DNA from 2 places in the Azospirillum sp. 11R-A genome. Region 1 is predicted to be linked to the other one. Evidence: predicted binding sites of a transcription regulator. Region 1 holds the regulator's gene; the other holds the start of a gene.

What was found. The regulator PhoB, encoded in region 1, activates phosphate uptake and scavenging genes when phosphate is short. The targets are predictions, from matches to a motif close to TNTCATAAAACTGTCA.
Region 2: the regulator PhoB is predicted to act here: its motif matches at 5,119-5,134, upstream of pstS (phosphate ABC transporter substrate-binding protein PstS).

What each region holds. Positions count from the first base shown of each region.
Region 1 is NZ_JBCEBL010000006.1:166,435-176,646, reverse strand. It holds gene VH569_RS11665 (ATP-binding protein) at 1-395, shown strand, start outside; gene VH569_RS11660 (PstS family phosphate ABC transporter substrate-binding protein) at 524-1,576, shown strand; gene pstC (phosphate ABC transporter permease subunit PstC) at 1,603-2,985, shown strand; gene pstA (phosphate ABC transporter permease PstA) at 2,978-4,303, shown strand; gene pstB (phosphate ABC transporter ATP-binding protein PstB) at 4,309-5,139, shown strand; gene phoB (phosphate regulon transcriptional regulator PhoB) at 5,242-5,946, shown strand; gene VH569_RS11635 (SAM hydrolase/SAM-dependent halogenase family protein) at 6,034-6,762, shown strand; gene VH569_RS11630 (Bax inhibitor-1/YccA family protein) at 6,881-7,606, opposite strand; gene VH569_RS11625 (ABC transporter permease) at 7,753-10,212, opposite strand, start outside.
Region 2 is NZ_JBCEBL010000016.1:145,393-155,604, reverse strand. It holds gene VH569_RS21160 (class I SAM-dependent methyltransferase) at 1-718, opposite strand, end outside; gene gloB (hydroxyacylglutathione hydrolase) at 773-1,540, shown strand; gene VH569_RS21150 (glutathione S-transferase N-terminal domain-containing protein) at 1,579-2,184, shown strand; gene VH569_RS21145 (methyl-accepting chemotaxis protein) at 2,468-5,077, shown strand; gene pstS (phosphate ABC transporter substrate-binding protein PstS) at 5,278-6,345, shown strand; gene pstC (phosphate ABC transporter permease subunit PstC) at 6,454-7,437, shown strand; gene pstA (phosphate ABC transporter permease PstA) at 7,443-8,324, shown strand; gene pstB (phosphate ABC transporter ATP-binding protein PstB) at 8,393-9,190, shown strand; gene VH569_RS21120 (ferredoxin reductase family protein) at 9,445-10,212, opposite strand, start outside.

The DNA of each region.
Region 1 (10,212 bases):
GGGTCGGGCGCGGCGGCACGGCCATGGTGTCGGTGTCGGTGCGCGACCGCGGCGACGGCATCGCCCGCACCCACCTGCCCCGCCTGACCGAGCGCTTCTACCGCGTCGATGCCGCGCGGTCGCGCGCCATGGGCGGCACCGGGCTGGGGCTGGCCATCGTCAAGCACATCCTGAACCGCCACCGTGGCCGGCTGACCATCGAAAGCGAGGTCGGGGTGGGCAGCGCCTTCACGGTTTATCTGCCGGCGGTCGGGGAGACGGTTTCCCCCTCTCTCCCCCGGGGAGAGGGCCGGGGTGAGGGGGAGACGCGTCAGGATTTTCGTGGAAGGGCCGCCGCGCTTCCCCCTCACCCTAACCCTCTCCCCGGGGGAGAGAGGGGATATGGCGGGGTGTGAGAGAGGCGGGGTGCTCTGTGACGCTGTCATGAAAGCGTCATAAAAACGTAATCAATCGGTCGCCCTCCGGGTCTATGGTCCGCGCCATTCCGCTGGACCAGTCTCCGTTTCCTCAAGGAGGGGCACCCGTGACCACCCGGACCCATGTTGTCGCCGCGACCGCCCTGGGCCTGACCCTGACCCTGGCCCTCGGCCTTGCCGCCCCGGCCTGGGCGCAGTCGCGCGACCAGATCCGCGCGGTCGGCTCCTCCACCGTCTTCCCCTTCACCACCGCGGTGGCGGAGGCCTTCGGCAAGATCGGCAAGTTCAAGACCCCGGTGATCGAATCGACCGGCACCGGCGGCGGGCTGAAGCTGTTCTGCGCCGGCGTCGGCCCGGCCCATCCCGACATCGCCAACGCCTCGCGCCGGATCAAGAGGTCGGAGGTCGACCAGTGCGCCGGCAACGGCGTCACCACGATGACCGAGCTGAAGATCGGCTATGACGGCATCGCGCTGGCCTCCTCCCGGAAGGCGGCGCCGGTGTCGCTGTCCACCGTCCTCCTGTGGAAGGCGCTGGCGAAGGAGGTGCCGGTGAACGGTGCCCTGGTCGCCAATCCTTACAAGCTGTGGTCCGACATCGACCCGTCGCTGCCCAAGGCGGCGATCGAGGTGCTGGGGCCGCCGCCCACCTCCGGGACGCGCGACACCTTCAACGAGCTGGCGATGCTGGAAGGCTGCAGGAAGCTGGCCGAGGTCGCCAAGGCCGTCCCCGACGAAAAGGCGCGCGAGCGCGCCTGCATGACCATTCGCGAGGACGGCGCCTATGTCGAGGCCGGCGAGAACGACAATCTGATCGTCCAGAAGCTGCTCGCCAACCCCAACGCCTTCGGCGTCTTCGGCTACAGCTACCTCGACCAGAACCGCGACACCTTGCAGTCGGCGAAGATGGACGGGGTGGAGCTGACGGCGGAGACGGTGGCCGCCGGCAAGTACGAGCTGGCCCGCCCGCTCTACATCTATGTCAAGAACGCCCATGCCGGCGTCATCCCCGGCATCCGCGAGTTCATCGGCGAATACACGTCGGAACGGGCGATGGGCGACGACGGCTATCTGGTCGACAAGGGCCTGATCCCGGAGCCGAAGGCGCTGCGCGACGCCGCCCGCGTCGAGGCGGTCAACCTGACGCCGCTCCAGTTCTGACCAACTTCTCCTCTTGAGCGACCCGCATGCAGCTGACCCTCCTCGCCCTGATCCTGGCCCTGCTCACCGTGATCGGCTTCACGATCGGCCGGTCGCGGGCGGCGGCGTCCGTCGGCGGCCGGGTGGCGGAGCTGCATTCGGTCCCCTCCTATCACGGCGTCTATGTCGCGCTGTGGGCCGGGCTGCCGGCGCTGCTGCTGTTCGTCGCCTGGACGGCGTCGGAAGGCTGGTTCGCCATGCAGCTGGTGCTGTCGGCCCTGCCGGAGCGGCTGACCACCGGCGACGGCCAGTCGGTCGCCCTGCTGAAGGCGGACATCCTCAACCTCGCCCGCGGCATCTCGACCGGGCGCGAGGCCGATCCGCTGGTGGTCGAGGCGGCGCGCCGCTATGCCGCCCTGCGCGACCTCGCCGGCTGGAGCCTGCTGGCGCTTGGCGCCAGCCTTGCCGTCGCCGGGCTGGCCTGGGGCCGCCGGCGCATCGGCCCGGACCTGCGCGCCCGCCCGGCGGTGGAGCGGGTGGTGCGGGTGGCGCTGGTCGTCTGTTCCCTGGTCGCCATCCTGACCACGGTCGGCATCGTGCTGTCGCTGCTGTTCGAGGCGCTGCGCTTCTTCAGCGTCGTCTCGCCGCTCGACTTCCTGTTCGGCACCCATTGGAGCCCGCAGATGGCGATGCGGGCCGATCAGGTCGGCTCCAGCGGCTCCTTCGGCGCGATCCCGCTGTTCGCCGGCACGCTGCTCATCACCGTCATTGCGATGCTGGTGGCGGTGCCGGTCGGGCTGATGGCGGCGATCTACATGTCGGAATATGCCGGGCGCGGCGTGCGCACTTGGCTGAAGCCGGCGCTGGAGATCCTGGCCGGCATCCCGACCGTGGTCTACGGCTTCTTCGCCGCGCTGACGATGGCGCCCTTCGTCCGCTCGGTCGGCGAGGCGCTGGGGCTGGACGTCAGTTCGGAATCGGCGCTGGCCGCCGGCATCGTCATGGGGGTGATGATCATCCCCTTCGTCAGCTCGCTGTCGGACGACGTCATCAACGCGGTGCCGCAGAGCTTGCGCGACGGCTCCTACGGCCTCGGCGCCACCAAGTCGGAAACCATCAGGCAGGTGGTGCTGCCGGCGGCGCTGCCGGGCATCGTCGCCGCGGTGATGCTGGCGGTCAGCCGCGCCATCGGCGAGACGATGATCGTCACCATGGCGTCGGGCCTGACCGCCAACATGACCGCCAACCCGTTGCAGGCGGTGACCACCGTCACCACCCAGATCGCCACGCTGCTGGTCGGCGACCAGGAGTTCGACAGCCCGAAGACGCTGTCGGCCTTCGGCCTTGGCCTCGTGCTGTTCCTCGTCACGCTCTGCCTCAACATGGTCGCCCTGCGGGTGGTCCGGACCTATCGGGAAAAATATGACTGACCTCGTCGAGCGGGACGCGGCGGCCGTGACGCCTTCCTCCGCCCCTGCCCCTGCCTCCTCCACCGCGCCGAAGTCGCGCCTGCGCAGCGAGGCCTTTGCCCGCCGCCTGCGCGCCCGCCATGCGGCGGAGCGCCGCTTCCGGCTGGCCGGCGCCGCCGCGGTGGCGCTGGCGGCGCTGATGCTGGTGCTGCTGCTGGGATCCATCGTCGCCAAGGGTGCCAGTGCCTTCCTGGAGGCCCGCATCCGGCTGGAGGTGACGCTCGACCCGGCGGAGGTCGCCGACCGCAACTACACCGCCCTGCTGCGCCGGGCGCTCTACGCCCAGTTCCCCCAGGTGACCGACCGCGCCGGCCGCCGCGTGCTGAACGACCTGCTGTCGTCGGGCGCGCCCTACGAGCTGGAGGCGATGGTGGCAAAGAACCCGGCGCTGGCCGGCACGACGCAGACCGTCTGGGTCCGCGCCGACGACCAGATCGACCAGCTGGTGAAGGGCGCCTACCGCCGCGACCTGCCGGAGAGCGAGCGCGGGATCGGCGACGCCAAGGTCGCCGCCGCCGACGCGCTGCTGGCCTCCGGCGCCTTGGCGCAGGGCTTCAACACCACCCTGTTCACGGCCGGCGACAGTCGGGAGCCGGAACAGGCCGGCATCGGCGGCGCCATCGCCGGTTCGCTGCTGACCCTGCTGGTGACCATGGCGCTGTCGGTGCCGACCGGCATCGCCGCCGCGGTCTATCTGGAGGAGTTCGCGCCGAAGAACCGCTGGACCGACCTGATCGAGGTGAACATCAACAACCTCGCCGCGGTGCCGTCGATCATCTTCGGCCTGCTCGGCCTCGCGGTGTTCCTGGGATTCTTCGGCATGCCGCGCTCCGCCCCGCTGGTCGGCGGGCTGGTGATGGCGCTGATGACGCTGCCGGTCATCATCATCGCGTCCCGCGTCGCGCTGAAGGCGGTGCCGCCGTCGATCCGTCAGGCGGCGCTGGGCATCGGCGCCTCGCCGTTGCAGACGGTGCTGCACCATGTGCTGCCGCTGGCGATGCCCGGCATCCTGACCGGCACCATCATCGGCATGGCCCGCGCGCTGGGCGAGACGGCGCCGCTGCTGATGATCGGCATGGTCGCCTTCATCGTCGACGTGCCCCACGGGCTGACCGACAGCGCCACGGTGCTTCCGGTCCAGATCTACATGTGGGCCGACAGCCCGGAGCGGGCCTTCACCGAGCGCACCTCGGCGGCGATCCTGATCCTGCTCGGCGTCCTGATCCTGCTGAACGGCGCGGCCGTGATCCTGCGCAAGATTTTCGAGAGACGGTGGTGAGCGTCATGAGCATTCAGAACCCGCTGAAGCTGCGGCCCCGCGCCGACGACCGTCCCGGTCAACGCTCCGGCGCCGCGCTGCCCAACAAGATGACCGCCCGCGGGGTGAAGGTGTTCTACGGCGCCAAGCAGGCGTTGAAGGGCATCGACCTCGACATCCGGGAAAACCGGGTGCTGGCGCTGATCGGCCCGTCCGGCTGCGGCAAGTCGACCTTCCTGCGCTGTCTGAACCGGATGAACGACACCATCGAGGGCTGCCGGGTCGAGGGGCGGATCGCGCTCGACGGCGAGGACGTCTACGGCAAGGCGGTCGATGCGGTGCAGCTGCGCGCCCGCGTCGGCATGGTGTTCCAGAAGCCGAACCCCTTCCCGAAGTCGATCTACGACAATGTCGCCTACGGCCCGCGCATCCACGGGCTGGCCTCCGGCCGGGACGAGTTGGACGAGGTGGTGCAGACCTCGCTGAAGCGTGCCGGGCTGTGGGGCGAGGTGAAGGACCGGCTGCGCGAACCGGGCACCAGCCTGTCCGGCGGCCAGCAGCAGCGGCTGTGCATCGCCCGCGCCATCGCCGTCAGCCCCGAGGTGATCCTGATGGACGAGCCCTGCTCGGCGCTCGACCCCATCGCGACCGCCCACATCGAGGAGCTGATCGACGAGCTGCGGGCCAACTACACCATCGTCATCGTCACCCACAACATGCAGCAGGCCGCCCGCGTGTCGCAGCGCACCGCCTTCTTCCATCTGGGCGAGATGGTGGAGTGCGACGACACCGAGGAAATCTTCACCAACCCGCGCGACGAGCGCACCCAGGGCTACATCACCGGCCGCTATGGTTGAGATCCGCTCTGTGTGCCTGACGCCCGCCCCTCTTCCCTCCTTTGTTGAAAAGGCTGTGCCATGCCGGTTAACGTCGAGACGCGCGCTGTGAACGGAGCCACCATGAATGCGGCCCTGAAGCCGCTCGTCCTGATCGTCGAGGACGAGGCCGACATCCTGACGCTGCTGAAGTACAACCTGGAAAAGGAAGGCTTCCGCGTCGCCACCGCCAGCGACGGCGAGGAGGCCCTGCTGGCCGCCGGCGAACAGACGCCGCACATCGTCCTGCTGGACTGGATGCTGCCGCTGATGAGCGGGCTGGAGGTCTGCCGCCAGCTGCGCCGCAACGCCAAGACCCGCGACATCCCGATCATCATGCTGACCGCCCGCGGCGAGGAAGGCGACCGGGTGCGCGGCCTGAATTCCGGCGCCGACGACTATATCACCAAGCCCTTCTCCCCGACCGAGCTGGTCGCCCGCATGCGCGCCGTGCTGCGCCGCGCCTCGCCCGGCATGACCGACGAGGTGCTGACCTTCGCCGACGTGACGATGGATCTGGCTGCCCACCGCGTCCGCCGCAACGGCCGGGACGTACACCTCGGCCCGACCGAATTCCGCCTGCTGCGCCATTTCATGCAGCATGCCGGCCGTGTCTTCTCGCGCGAACAGCTGCTCGATCTGGTGTGGGGCCACGACGTGTACGTCGAGCCGCGTACGGTCGACGTACACATCCGCCGCCTGCGCAAGGCGATGAACGAAGAGGACGAGCTGGACCTGATCCGCACCGTGCGGTCGGCCGGCTACGCGCTCGATACCAAGTCGATGTAAGCCCAGGGTTGGGATGGGGGTAGGATGGGGGCCAAGACCACCGCAGCATTGGTGAGACTGCCCCCCATGCCGCCCTCATATCCGCCGATGATCCTGCTCTTCACCGATTTCGGGCTTTCCGGCCCCTACACCGGCCAGATGAAGGCGGTGTTGGCGCAACAGGCGCCCGGCGTGCCGGCCATCGACCTGTTCGCCGACGCCCCCGCCTTCGACCCGCAGCTGTCCGCCTATCTGCTGGCGGCCTACGCCCCGGCCTTCCCGGCCGGCAGCGTCTTCCTCTCTGTCGTCGATCCCGGCGTCGGCACCGACCGGCGGCCAGTGATGGTGGAGGCCGACGGGCGCTGGTTCGTCGGTCCCGACAACGGTCTCTTCGCCATGACCGCCCGCCGCGCAACGTCGTTAAACGCCTGGAAAATCGACTGGATCCCGGACCGGCTGTCCGCCAGCTTCCACGGCCGCGACCTGTTCGCCCCGGTCGCCGCCAGCCTCGCGACCGGCCGGACCGTCGCGCGCAGCCTGCTCGATCCCACCGCCATCGACCGTCCGGACTGGCCGGACGAACTGCCGCGCATCGTCTATGTCGATGTCTACGGCAACGCCATGACCGGGATGCGGGCCTCCGCCCTGCCCGCCGATGCGGTGCTGACCGCCGGTGGCGCCCGCATCGCCCGTGCCCGTACCTTCGGCGCCGTTGGGCCGGGAGAGCCGCTGTGGTACGAGAACTCCAACGGGCTGGCGGAGATCGCCGTCAACCGCGGGCGGGCCGACCGCGTGCTGGGTCTCAAGGTCGGCGACCCGCTGACCGTCGAGCCCTGAGCGGGCCCAAAACTGACCGCGTCCAAAAGAAAACCGCCCGGAAGCGGGTGCTTCCGGGCGGCTGGCGCATGATCCGATGCTTGTCCGATCAGGCGTCTCGGGTCGGATGTCTTTAGGCTCAGTCGTTGTTGCGCTGGCCCAGGAACTGCAGCAGGAACTGGAACAGGTTGATGAAGTCGAGATAGAGCGTCAGGGCGCCCATCAGGGCCAGCTTGCCGGTGCTCTCGTGATCGTAGCCCTCGGCGTAGCTTTCCTTGATCGCCTGGGTGTCATAGGCGGTCAGGCCGGTGAAGATCAGCACGCCGATGGCGGAGATCGCGAAGTGCAGGGCCGGCGACTGGAAGAAGATGTTCGCCAGACCGGCGATCACCAGACCGATGACGCCCATCATCAGGAACGAGCCCATCTTCGACAGGTCGGCCTTCGTGGTGTAGCCGTAGAGGCTCATCGCCAGGAAGGTCGCGGCGGTGACGAAGAAGGTCAGCGCGATCGACGCCCCGGTGAAGACCAGGAAGATGGCCGACATCGACAGGCCCATCGCGCCGCAATAGGCCCAGAAGATCATCTGTGCCGATGCGAAGGACAGGCGCTGGATGCCGAAGGACAGCACCATGACGAAGGCCAGCGGGGCCAGCATCACCACCCACTTCAGCGGGGTGCCGAAGATGGTGGCCATCATGGCCGGGCTGGACGACACGAGTGCCGCGACCAGACCCGTCAGGATCAGGCCGGCGCCCATGTAGTTGTAGACGCGCAGCATGTGCTGGCGCAGGCCTTCGTCGAAGTATCCCCGATCTGTCGCGCGGCCTGCGGTCGCGAAGCGGTTATAGGTCGGGTCTGCCATGGTTTGGTTTCCTCGATGGAATAGGGTGATCCCGTGCCAGGACATATTGGCGAGTCCGCCATGCGGTTCAATAGGAATCGGCAGCGGTTTTTCCAGATGAAATAGCTTTCACGATTCGTTTTTCCTGCGGCTTCATGACGCGGGAATCACTCGTTCCGAAGCAATGGCGCCGAAGGCTGGCCCAAAGCCCGCCAAGTACCATAGAACCCGAAAGCCAGCGTGATCGCCGTGCTCAGCAAAGCGGTGGTTATGACCGCCGACGGCAGGAAGCTCCATTCCCAATGCATCAGGAACTTCAGCACCGCCCAGGCGGTCAGCGTGCCGATGATGCCGGCGATCACCGCGGTCAGCAGGCCGAGCAGCCCGTATTCCAGCAGGAAGGCGCGCAGCACGTCGCCGCGCGTGGCCCCCAGCACCTTCAGCACCACCGCGTCGTAGACCCGGCGGCGGTGGCCGGCGGCGACCGCACCGGCCAGCACCAGCGTGCCGGCGGCCAGCGTGATGCCGGCGACGATGCGCACCGCGGTGCCGATGTGGCCCAGCATCTCCGCCACCGTGTCGAGCGCGTCCTTCACCCGCACCATGGTGATGTTGGGGAAGCGTTGCAGGACGGCGCGCTGCACCTGGGTTTCGGCGTCCGGCGTGGCGCGGACGGTGGCGACCCAGGTCTGCGGCGCCCCTTCCAGCGTGCCGGGGGCGAAGACCATGGTGAAGTTGATCGCCATGCTGCTGAAATCGGCCGAGCGCACATTGGCGACCTTCGCATCGAAGCTGCGGCCCAGGATGTTGACGGTCATGGTGGCGCCGGGACCGATGCCGAAGGCCTCGGCGACGCTCTGGTGGATGGAGATCAGCGGCGGTCCGGCATAGTCGGTCGGCCACCAGCTGCCGGCGGTGACGGTAGAGTGTTTCGGCAGCGTCGCCGAATAGGTGATGCCGCGGTCGCCGGCCAGGATCCAGGCCTGCTCCGGGTTGACCAGCGCCTTTTCGGCATCCTGGCCATTCACCCGCTCGATCCGGCCGCGCAGGCTCGGCACCGCCTCGAAGGCGCTGGCGCCGGGGATGGCGGTGACGAGGTCGCGCAAGGGATCGAACTGGTCGCGCTGGATGTCGACGAAGAAGAAGGCGGGGGCGTCCTGCGGGATGGTTTCCGACACCCGGCGGGAGAAGTTGCCCTGGATCAGCGCGATGGCGACCAGCACCGTCAGGCCGAGGCCCAGCGACAGCACCACCGCCGCCGTCGGGTTGCCCGGCCGGTGCAGGTTGGCGAGCGCCAGCCGCAGGCCCGGACGCCTGACTCGACCAAATTTCCCTTGGCCCACCCGCGCCGCGCCCCAGGTGACCAGGGCGGCGGCGGCGCGGAAGGCGAGGAAGGTGGCGATGGAACCGCCGACGAACCACAGGGCGAAGATCTTGTTGTGGGCGGTCAGCACCGCCAGCCCGGCGAGCGCCAGGGCGGAGACGATCATCGCCACCGTGTAGGGCGTGCGCGGCCGTCCGCCGGCCGGCGCGATCACGTCGCGGAACAGCGCGCCCGCCGGCACCTCGCGCGCCCGGCCCAGCGGCCACAGCGAGAAGGTCAGCGCCGTCAGCACGCCATAGAGCGCGGCCAGCGCCAGGGCGCCGGGATAGACGCCGATGTGGGCCGACACCGGCAGCACGCCGTCGAGCAGCCGGCCCAGCGCCAGCGGCGCCACCGCGCCCAGCGCCAGCCCGATGACGATGCCCAGCAGGGCCAGCGCCAGGATCTGCGCCAGATAGAGCTGGAAGACCAGGGCGCCGGGCGCGCCGATGCACTTCATCATGGCGATGGTGCGGGCGCGCGAATCGAGATGGCTGCGCACGGCGTTGCCGACCCCGACGCCGCCGACCAGCAGCGCGGTCAGCCCGACCAGCGTCAGGAACAGCGTCATGCGGTCGATAAAGCGTTCGATCTGCGGCGAGGCGTTGGTGTAGTCGCGCATTCGCCACGGCGCGTCGGGGAAGCGGGCGCGCAGCCCCTCCTGCCATGCCTTTAGGTCGGTGTCCGGCGGCAGCGCCACCTTGGTGCTCCACCAGGTGAGACTGCCGGGTTGCAGCAACCCGGTGTTCGCCAGCGACGGCAGCGCCACCAGCAGGCGCGGCCCGAGCGAGAAGGCGTTGGAGGAGGCGCGGTCCGGCTCGCGGTCGAGCACGGCGGCGACGCGGTAGGCGCCTTCGCCGACATGGATGGTGTCGCCGGGCTTGATGCCCAGCCGGTCGACCAGACTGGCCTCGACCACGGCACCCCAGCGGCCGTCCTTCTGCGCCAGCGCGTCGCGCAGGTCACCGCCGCCGTCCAGCGTCACGGCACCGTAGAGCGGATAGACATCGTCGACCGCCTTCAGCTCGACCAGCGAGGAGCGGACGTCGTCATCCGCGCGGGCCATCGCCCGCATCTCGGCGGAGGTCGACACTCGGCCGCCGGTCTTCAGCGCCGCCATCTGCTCGTCGGCCGGCGGATTGTAGAGTTGCCGCAACGCGACGTCGCCGCCGAGGATGGAGCGCCCGTCGCTTGCCAGCCCGTCGAGCAGCCCGCTCGACACCGACTGCACCGCGGCGATGGCGGCGACGCCCAGGGCGAGGCA
Region 2 (10,212 bases), on a different contig from region 1:
CGCCCGGCAGCGGCACGATCAGCCGGCGCTTCACCGGCTGCTGTGCCGCCCGGCGCGACACGCCGGCGAAGATCTGTTTCGACGCCTCGATCATCGTCACCCCGGCAAAGGCCTTGAACCAGCGCCCGCCAACCTCTTCCCAGGCGGGTGCCGTCTTTTGCAGGAAGTGCGAGCGCAGGGGCGGCATGAACAGGGCGTGGCGGGTGCGTTCCGGCACGAACATGGTGTCGCGCAGCACCTGCTTCAGCTGCGAGGCGGAATAGGGGAAACCGTGGCCGAAGGGCGTCCAGTCGGCGCGCGCCCACAGGCCGCGGCGGTTCGGCACCACCGCCAGCACCCGGCCGCCGCCGGCCAGCACGCGCCAGATTTCGCGCATCATCGGACGCAGCTGCTCGGTGCCCTCAAGCCCATGGACCAGAAGCACGCGGTCGATGGTGTTGTCGCCGAAGGGCAGGTCGGCCTCGTCGCCCAGCGCCACCATGCCCGGCCCCTCCGCCGGCCAGAAGCTGACGCCCTGGCTGGCCGGCATCACCGCCACCACCCGGTCGGCCTCGCCCATGAAGGGGCGCAGGTAGGGCGTGGTGTAGCCGACGCCGAGCACGATCTGGTCGCGCACGTCCGGCCAGATGGTTCGGATGCGGCGGCGGATCATCCGCTGGGCCGTCTGCCCCAATCCGGACTCGTAGAACTCCCTCAGATCGACGATATCTGTGTACATGGTATCCCAAGCGTAACACGGGTTTCGTATCGCAACAGCAGGGAGTCCGCTGCCGTGGAGGTCATTCTCGTTCCGGCTTTCGCCGACAACTATATCTATGTGCTGCGCGACGCGGCATCCGGCAAGGTCGGTGTGGTCGATCCCGGCGACGCAGCCCCGGTGCAGGCCGAGCTGGACCGGCGCGGCTGGTCCCTGACCCATATTTTCCTGACCCACCATCACGACGACCATATCGGCGGGGCGGCGGCGCTGAAGGAGCGCTATCGCGCCAGCGTGGTCGGCGCCCGTGCCGACGCCCACCGCATTCCCGGCATGGACGTGGCGCTCAGCGACGGCGACCGGACGGTGTTCGGCGAGCAGACCGCCCGCGTCTTCGCCGTGCCCGGCCACACCAGCGGCCACATCGCCTTCTGGTTCGAGGCGGCGGAAACCCTGTTCAGCGGCGACACGCTGTTCTCGCTGGGCTGCGGCCGGCTGTTCGAAGGCACGCCGGCGCAGATGTGGGACTCGCTGCAAAGCCTGCGGGCGCTGACCGACCGGACCCTGGTCTATTGCGGTCACGAATACACCCTGTCGAATGGCCGCTTCGCCCTGACCGTCGATCCCGCCAACGCCGCCCTGCATCAGCGGATGGAGGAGGTTGCGGAACTGCGCGAGCGGAACCGGCCGACGCTTCCCACCACCATAGGCATGGAACGGCGGACCAACCCCTTCCTGCGCGCCGACGATCCCGGTGTCCAGGCCGCCATCGGCATGGCCGGCGCCCCGTCGGTGGAGGTGTTCGCCGAACTGCGCCGGCGCAAGGACCATTTCCGCGGGTGAAGCTTGCCGACAACCAATCGAATGCGGAAGGAGCGTCTATGTTGAAGCTGCGCTGGAGCCCCACCTCGCCCTACGTGCGGAAGGTGATGATGGTCCTGATCGAACGCGGGCTGGAGGACCGGGTGGAGCGGGTGACGACCGACCCCTGGTCTGCCGACACCGACCTGCCGCAGGACAATCCGCTGGGCAAGGTGCCTGCCCTGACGTTGGAGGACGGCATCACGCTGTTCGACAGCCCGGTGATCGTCGAGTATCTCGATTCGCTGGGCGACCGGGCGCCGCTGTTCCCGCCGGCCGGACCGGCGCGCTGGATGGCGCTGCGTCAGCAGGCCATCGCTGACGGCATCTGCGACGCCGCCATCCTGCGCCGGCTGGAATCCATGCGTCCGGATGGCGAGAAATCGGCCAACTGGATGGAGCGCCAGCGCAAGGCGGTGGCCCGTTCGCTCGACCTGCTGGAGGCGGAGGCCGCGTCGCTGGAGGGGGAGGCCACCATCGGCAGCCTGTCGGTGCTGGTGGCGCTCGGTTACCTCGATTTCCGCTTTGGACACGAGGATTGGCGCGTGGGTCGCCCGGCGCTGACCGGCTGGTTCACCAATGCCTCTGACCGTGACAGCCTGCGGCGGACGGCACCGCCGGTGTAACGTCGGCGCTCCGTCCAGATTTTACGCGGTATGCGTGCAGTAACGCGGCGCCCGGCCCAGTCGGGCGCCGCTATTCGTTTCACGCGCTGTTTACGTTCGATTCACCATGACCGCCTGCGCGACCGATGATTTCCGGCGCGCAGCAATCTTTCGATTGTGCTTAGCGAAAACTTCATCCAACCGTCACCGATTCATCCAACCAGAAGGGCTACCCATGGCACCGGCCGGCTTGCGGAGAACCGCAGGCGCGGTACGGACAACCTCCAAGCCACGGGTGGCCCATATGGCAAAGCCTATCGACCAGCGTCGGCGGTCCGGCATCAAGTCGAAGATGCTGATCGCCTTCGGAACCGTGGCGGCACTGCCCTGCATCGCGGCGGTGGTCGGTTGGATGTCCTACGGCGCTGTCCGCGGCCATGTCGCCGACATCACCGGCACCCAGGTGCCGGTGCTCAGCGCCGCCCACGGCCTTGCCACCACCACGGCGCGGGTGCTGGCGCTGGGGCCGCTGATCGACGCCGCATCGTCGGAAGAGGATCTGGTCCGGCTGCGCAACGCAGCGGGCGAGCAGCGCCGGGCGCTGGACGGTCAGCTCGCCCAGCTGGCCGTCGGACATGGCCATACCGGTGGCGATGCGGCCCGCGTCGCCGAACTGACCGGCACCGCGCGCTCGCTGCTGGGCACCATCGATGCGCTGGAGACGGCGACCGGCCGGCGGCTGACCTTGCAGGAACAGCGCAGCGGCCGGCTGGCGGAGTTGAGCGATGCCCACGCCCGGCTGCTCGCTGCGCTGAAGCCGGACATGCAGGCCTCGCGAGAGCAGCTGGCCCAGGCGATTTCCGCGATGGTGCAGGCGACCTCCGAATCCTCCGCGGTGATCGGCGCCGAGCTGGGGCAGACGGTGATCCCGCTGTTCCAACTGCGCGGTGCCGAGGCGGCCCTTGCCAAATCGCTGCTGATCGGCGCCTTTGAGACCAACCGGTCCAAGGTGATGTCGCTGTCCACCGACTTCGACTCCGCCCTGTCCGACCTTCAGGGCGCGCTGCGTCCGTTGGCGAAAAGCGAGGCGGCGGCTCCGGTCGTTGCGACGATCAACGAGCTTGCCGCCTTCGGCGACGGCGATGCCAGCGTCTACACCCGCCGCGTCCGCCAGCTCACCCCCGGCATTCCGGAAGCGGAAGGGCAGAAGCTGACCGAGTCGCTGAACGCCAGCGTCGACGACATCGTCCGGCTGGACCGCGATGCCAACGCCCGCATGCTGCCGCTGATGCTGAATTCGCGTGGCCGCATCGCCGAGGCCGGCAACGCGATCGCCGAGCGGATGCAGGATCTGTCCACAAACACGGTCCCGGCGGCGCAGCAGCGCTACACCGTGCTGAGCGGCCTGATGGCCGACGCCAATTTGCTGGCCGGCAAGCTGGCGGAAGCCGGCAACGCCGAGACGCCGGCCCGTCTGGCTGCCGCCCGCCGCATGCTGGACCCGCTGGCGGCAACGATCCGCGGCACCTTGACCGCCTCCGGCGACGATCTGGGGGCCGAGGTGCGCCGGCTGGCGGAGCGGCTGCTGGCTCTCGGCTTCGGCAACGACGGCATCCTGGCGCTGCGGACCGGCGAACTGGCGGCCTATGCCGAGAATGCCACGCTGATCGACAGCAACCGCAGCACCGGCGCCGCCCTGACCGCCATGGTCGACGGGCTGGTCCAGGCTGCGGAAAGGGCGACCGCCGACGGGGCCGCCGCCGCCCACGAGGCGCTGGAGCGCACCAATCAGGTTCAAATCCTGCTGGCGACCGCCGGCGTGCTGCTGGCCGGTCTGATCGTCTCGCTCTATGTCGGCCGCCGCGTCGTCGGCCGGATGGAGACGCTCGCCGATGCCATGCGCCGGGTTGCCGACGGCGACCTGACGGTGGAGCAGAAGGCCGACGGCAATGACGAGATCACCGACATGGCCCGCGCGCTGTTCGTCTTCATCGCCAACGCCCGCGCCATGGAAGAGGCGCACGAGAAGGTGGAGATCGAGCGCCGCAACGCCGCGTCGGCCCGCCGCACCAGCATGCTGGAGATCGCCGACCAGTTCGAACGCAACGTGCTGAGCAGCGTCGAGACGCTGGCCGAGGCCGCGCGCCAGATGGCCGCCCGCGCCCGCTCGCTGACCGACATCGCCGCCAACGCCAACGACCGCGCCGATGCCGCGATGCAACTGTCCGGCGAGATGGCGGCGGGGATCCAGCAGGTGGCGACCGCCGCCTCGGAAATCTCCCAGTCCATCGCCGAGATCAGCAAGCGCACCGGCGAATCGGCCCGCATCATCGGCGACACCGCCGCAGGCGCCGAGCAGGTGAAGGCCACCGTCGCCGACCTGTCGAGCACGGCGGGAGAGATCGGCACCGTCGTCGGGCTGATCGACGAGATCGCCGGCCAGACCAACCTGCTGGCGCTGAACGCCACCATCGAGGCGGCGCGGGCAGGGGAGATGGGCCGCGGTTTCGCCGTGGTCGCCGGAGAGGTGAAGGCCCTTGCCGGCCAGACCGCCCAGGCCACCGCCGAGATCGCCCGCCAGATCGCCGCGACCCAGGCCGCCAGCCGCGAGACGGCGGAGGTGGTGGCGGCCATGGCCGGCAGCGTCCAGCGCATCGAATCCAACGCCTCGGCCATCGCCGCGGCGGTGGAGGAGCAGGCGACCATCACGTCGAGCATCGTCGACAGCTCCCACCGCGTGGCGGTCGGCACCCAGGCGGCGTCGGACCATGTCGCCGGCCTTTCCGAGGCCGCGGCCAAGGTGCGCGCTCAAGCCGGCGACGTGCTGCTGGTGGCGGAAGGCCTGTCGCACGAGGCGACCAGCCTCGGCTCCGCCGTGCATCTGTTCCTCCAGGAAATCCGGGCCGCGCGATGAGCCTTCCCAGGACTCCGCGTTCCCGGTCGCGAACGGGTCGGTTTCATAAAACTGACACGTAAACAAAACAAACCCGTCACCGGCGGCGGCTATGGTCACCGCGACGAAGAAGGCGGGTTACGACATCCGGCCAAGGCCGGGCTTTTCCGAAGAACCCAACCAAACCGTCCAAACCTATCGGGAGTTTAGCCGTGAAAACCATGACCTCGGCGTTCGTTCGCTGCGCTGCCTTCGGTGCCCTGGCCGTCCTGTCCGTGTCGGTCGCCCCGATTTCGGTCGCTTCGGCCGCCGACATCTCCGGCGCCGGCGCCACCTTCCCGTATCCGATCTATGCCAAGTGGGCCGACGCCTACAAGAAGGAGACGGGCACGGGCCTGAACTACCAGTCGATCGGTTCGGGCGGCGGCATCAAGCAGATCAAGGCCAAGACGGTCACCTTCGGCGCGTCGGACATGCCGCTGAAGCCGGAAGAGCTGGAGCAGGCCGGTCTGATCCAGTTCCCGATGATCATGGGCGGCGTGGTTCCGGTCGTGAACCTGAAGGGCATCAAGGCCGGCGAGGTCAAGCTGTCGGGCACCGTTCTCGCCAACATCTACATGGGCGAGATCACCAAGTGGAACGACGCGCAGATCAAGGCGCTGAACCCCAACGTCAACCTGCCGAACACCGCCATCGCCCCGGTCTACCGCTCTGACGGGTCGGGCACCAACTTCCTGTTCACCGACTACCTGTCGAAGACCAGCCCGAAGTTCAAGACCCAGATCGGCGCCAACACCTCCGTCCAGTGGCCGGCCGGCATCGGCGCCAAGGGCAACGAAGGCGTGGCCAACATGGTCAAGCAGACGGACGGCTCGATCGGCTACGTCGAATACGCCTACGCCAAGCAGAACAACATCACCCACCTCGACCTGCAGAACAAGGACGGCAAGACCGTCTCCCCGAAGATCGAGGCCTTCCAGGCTGCCGCCGCCAACGCCGACTGGGCCAATGCCAGGGGCTACTACGTCCTGCTGACCGACGAGCCGGGTGCTGACAGCTGGCCGATCACCGGCGCCAGCTTCATCCTGATGTACAAGGCCCCGCAGGACGTGGCGTCTTCGGCCGAAGCGCTGAAGTTCTTCGACTGGGCCTACAAGAACGGCGGCAAGATGGCCACCGATCTGGACTATGTCCCGATGCCGGAAGCCGTGGTGTCGCTGGTCCAGAAGACCTGGTCGCAGACCATCCAGGCCGACGGCAAGCCGGTCTGGACCGCGTCGGCCAAGTAACGACGGCCAACCGACCTCGGGCGGGCCGCCGGCCGGCTCGCCCGAGGGCATGATCGCCGGAGGGGACGGAAATTGCGCCGTCCCCCCCGCACGCCTCACGGAGCGGCCATGACCGAGATCGCGCTGACCTTGACCGACGCACACGCCTCCACCGCCCGCCGGGCCCGCCGCCAGCGCCTGCAGGATGCGGCTTTCCGCAACGCCACCCTCGCATTCGCGCTGCTCGTCCTGCTGATCCTGGGCGGCGTCACGGTTTCCCTGATCGACGGCGCGCTGCCGGCACTCCGCGCGTTCGGCTTCGGATTCGTCGCAACCGAAGTCTGGAACCCGGTGTCGGAGGAATTCGGCGCGCTCGCCCCCATTTACGGCACGCTGATAACGTCGGTCATCGCCATGGCTGTCGGCATCCCCGTCAGCTTCGGCATCGCCCTGTTCATCACCGAGATGTGCCCCGCCTGGCTGAAGCGCCCGCTCGGCGTCGCCATCGAGCTGCTCGCCGGCATCCCCAGCATCATCTACGGCATCTGGGGCCTGTTCGTCTTCGCCCCCTTCATGCAGTCGACCATCCAGCCCTTCCTGATCAATACGCTGGGCCAGATCCCCGGCATCGGCAACCTGTTCATGGGCCCGCCCTACGGCATCGGCATCCTGACCGCCGGCCTGATCCTGGGCATCATGGTTCTGCCCTTCATCACCTCCATCACCCGCGACGTCTTCGAGACGGTGCCGCCGATGGTGCGTGAATCCGCCTACGGGCTGGGGGCCACCACCTGGGAGGTGGTGTGGAACGTGGTGCTGCCCTACACCCGCACCGGCGTCGTCGGCGGCGTGATGCTGGGGCTGGGCCGCGCGCTGGGCGAGACGATGGCGGTGACCTTCGTCATCGGCAACGCGCACCGCATCAGCTCCTCGATCATGGCACCGGGCACGACGATCTCGGCCTCCATCGCCAACGAGTTCACCGAGGCGGTGGGCGACGTCTACACCTCGTCGCTGGTGGCGCTCGGTCTGATCCTGTTCCTGATCACCTTCGCCGTCCTGTCGATCGCCAAGCTGATGCTGCTGCGCCTGCAGCGCAAGGCCGGAGTCTGAGGCCCATGACGATGTCCAATTCCGCGACGCTGGCGACGCCCATCGGCGGGCTCTATCACCGCCGGCGCATCGCCAACAAGCTGGCGCTGTCCCTGGCGCTCGGAGCCGCCGGCTTCGGCCTGTTCTGGCTGGTCGCCATCCTGTGGACGCTGCTCTACAACGGGCTGTCGGCCATCAACCTCAGCCTGTTCACCGAGAACACCCCGCCGCCGGGCGGCGAGGGCGGCCTGTTGAACGCCATCTTCGGCAGCGTCGTCATGACGTCGGTCGCCACCCTGGTCGGAACGCCGGTCGGCGTGCTGGCCGGCACCTATCTGGCGGAGTTCGGCCGCGGTACCAAGCTGGCCGAGGTGGTCCGCTTCATCAACGACGTGCTGCTGAGCGCGCCGTCGATCATGGTAGGCCTGTTCGTCTACGAGGTGCTGGTGATCCGCATGGGCCATTTCTCGGCCTGGGCCGGCGCCATGGCGCTGGCGGTGCTGGTCATCCCGGTCGTCGTCCGCACGACCGAGGACATGCTGAAGCTGGTGCCCAACAGCCTGCGCGAGGCCGCCGCCGCGCTCGGCGCTCCGCAGTGGAAGGTCATCACCATGGTGGCCTACCGCGCCGCCCGCAACGGTATGATCACCGGTGTGCTGCTGGCCGTTGCCCGCATCAGCGGCGAAACCGCACCGCTGCTGTTCACCGCCCTGAACAACCAGTTCTGGAGCGCGGACATGAACGCGCCGATGGCCAACCTGCCGGTGGTCATATTCCAGTACGCGATGTCGCCCTATGAGGACTGGCGCCAGCTGGCCTGGGGCGGAGCGCTGCTGATCACGGTCGCCATCCTGCTCCTCAACATCGGCGCCCGGCTGCTGGCCGGTCTCGGCACGACGAGAAAGTAACCATGACGATGACCCACATGGACGCCAACAGCCACGCCCACGGCAGCCACCCGATGCCCCCCGGCATGATGGCCGGAGCCGCCGCCGACCGTGCCATCGCCGGTGCCGGCCTGCCCGAGAAGATCACCGTCCGCAACCTGGACTTCTTCTATGACGGCTATCGCGCGCTGAAGAGCATCTCGCTGCCGCTCTACGACCGTCAGGTCACCGCCTTCATCGGCCCGTCGGGCTGCGGCAAGTCGACCCTGCTGCGCATCCTGAACCGGATGTACGACCTCTATCCCAAGCAGGTCGCCACCGGCGAGGTCATGCTGGACGGCGTCAACATCCTGTCGCCCAAGCAGGACCTGAACCTGCTGCGTGCCCGCGTCGGCATGGTGTTCCAGAAGCCGACGCCGTTCCCGATGTCGATCTACGACAACATCGCCTTCGGCGTGAAGCTGTACGAGAAGCTGTCCCGCGCCGATATGGACGAGCGGATTGAATTCTCGCTGCGCCGCGCAGCATTGTGGGACGAGGTGAAGGACAAGCTGCGCCAGAACGGCATGAGCCTGTCCGGCGGCCAGCAGCAGCGCCTCTGCATCGCCCGAGCCATTGCGGTGAAGCCGTCGGTTCTGCTGCTGGACGAGCCGACCTCGGCGCTCGATCCGATCTCCACCGCCAAGTGCGAGGAGCTGATCGACGAGCTGCGGTCCGACTACTGCATCGCCATCGTGACCCACAACATGCAGCAGGCTGCCCGCATCTCCAACTTCACCGCCTTCATGTATCTGGGCGAACTGATCGAGTTCGGGAACACGGAAGAGATCTTCACCAACCCGACCAAGGAAAAGACCTCCGAATACATCACCGGCCGTTTCGGCTGATACGTTTGCGCCAAGCCCAGTGAAGCAAAAGGCTCCCGCTGCCATCCGGTGGCGGGAGCCTTTTGTTTTTTTCCTCGATCAGGATTCGGCAGGCTATGAAGCAGCGGAGGCTTCTCTGGTTTTATAAATTTCCATAATCATCCTTATGTGTTTCTTGCCGCTTGGGCGGTGGGTTCTATTCTGAAGTGCAACTTTCTTGTACGGCAGGTTCACGCGCCGTCAGGGTCTGGCTTCCCCCACTCCCCCTGCGACGCTCATCGCATTTCGAAAAGCTCCTGGTGGAAGCGCTGTTCCACCGGCATTCCTTGAGCCGCAAAATCCTGCCGCAGCGCCTGCCCGAATCCCGTCGGGCCGCAGAACCAGATGCTGGCGTCGCGCCATCCTGGGACGGCTGCGCGGATGCGCTCCCCGGTCAGCTGGCCATCGCGGCCATCGACCAGCACGTGCAGGCACACGCCCGCGGCAGCGGCGTCGGCGGTCAGTCTGGTGATGGCGTCCTCGTCATAATCGCGTGTGGTGTGGAAGAAGTGGATGGCTTGCGGAGGCCGCTCCGGATGCATTGCCAGATACTTCATGCGGGCGATGAAGGGCGTCACGCCGATACCGCCGCCAACCCAGATCTGATGAGGGCATTCGTCGTCGAAGGTGAAACAGCCGTACGGCCCCTCGACCGTCACCGCCTGACCGACCTGCAGCGTGCTCGGCAGGCGCTGCGTATGGTCCCCCAGTTCCTTGATGATGAAGACGATGCGGTGCTCGGCCTCGTTCCAGGCGGAGGCAATGGTATAGGGATGCGCGCCCTCCGCGGCGTCCGACATGGCAAAGGCGAACTGGCCCGCCTTGTGACCGGGCCATCCCCGCGGCACGTCGATCTCCGCCTCCAGCACGCGCAGGCCCGGATAGGTGTGGAGGGCACAGATGGTGCCCGGAATCCGCCGGCCGGCACCGACGCGGCCCAGCAGGGACAGGACGGCGGCCCATGTGCCGCTGGCGAGCAACGCTCCGAGAACCCAGCCGATGGG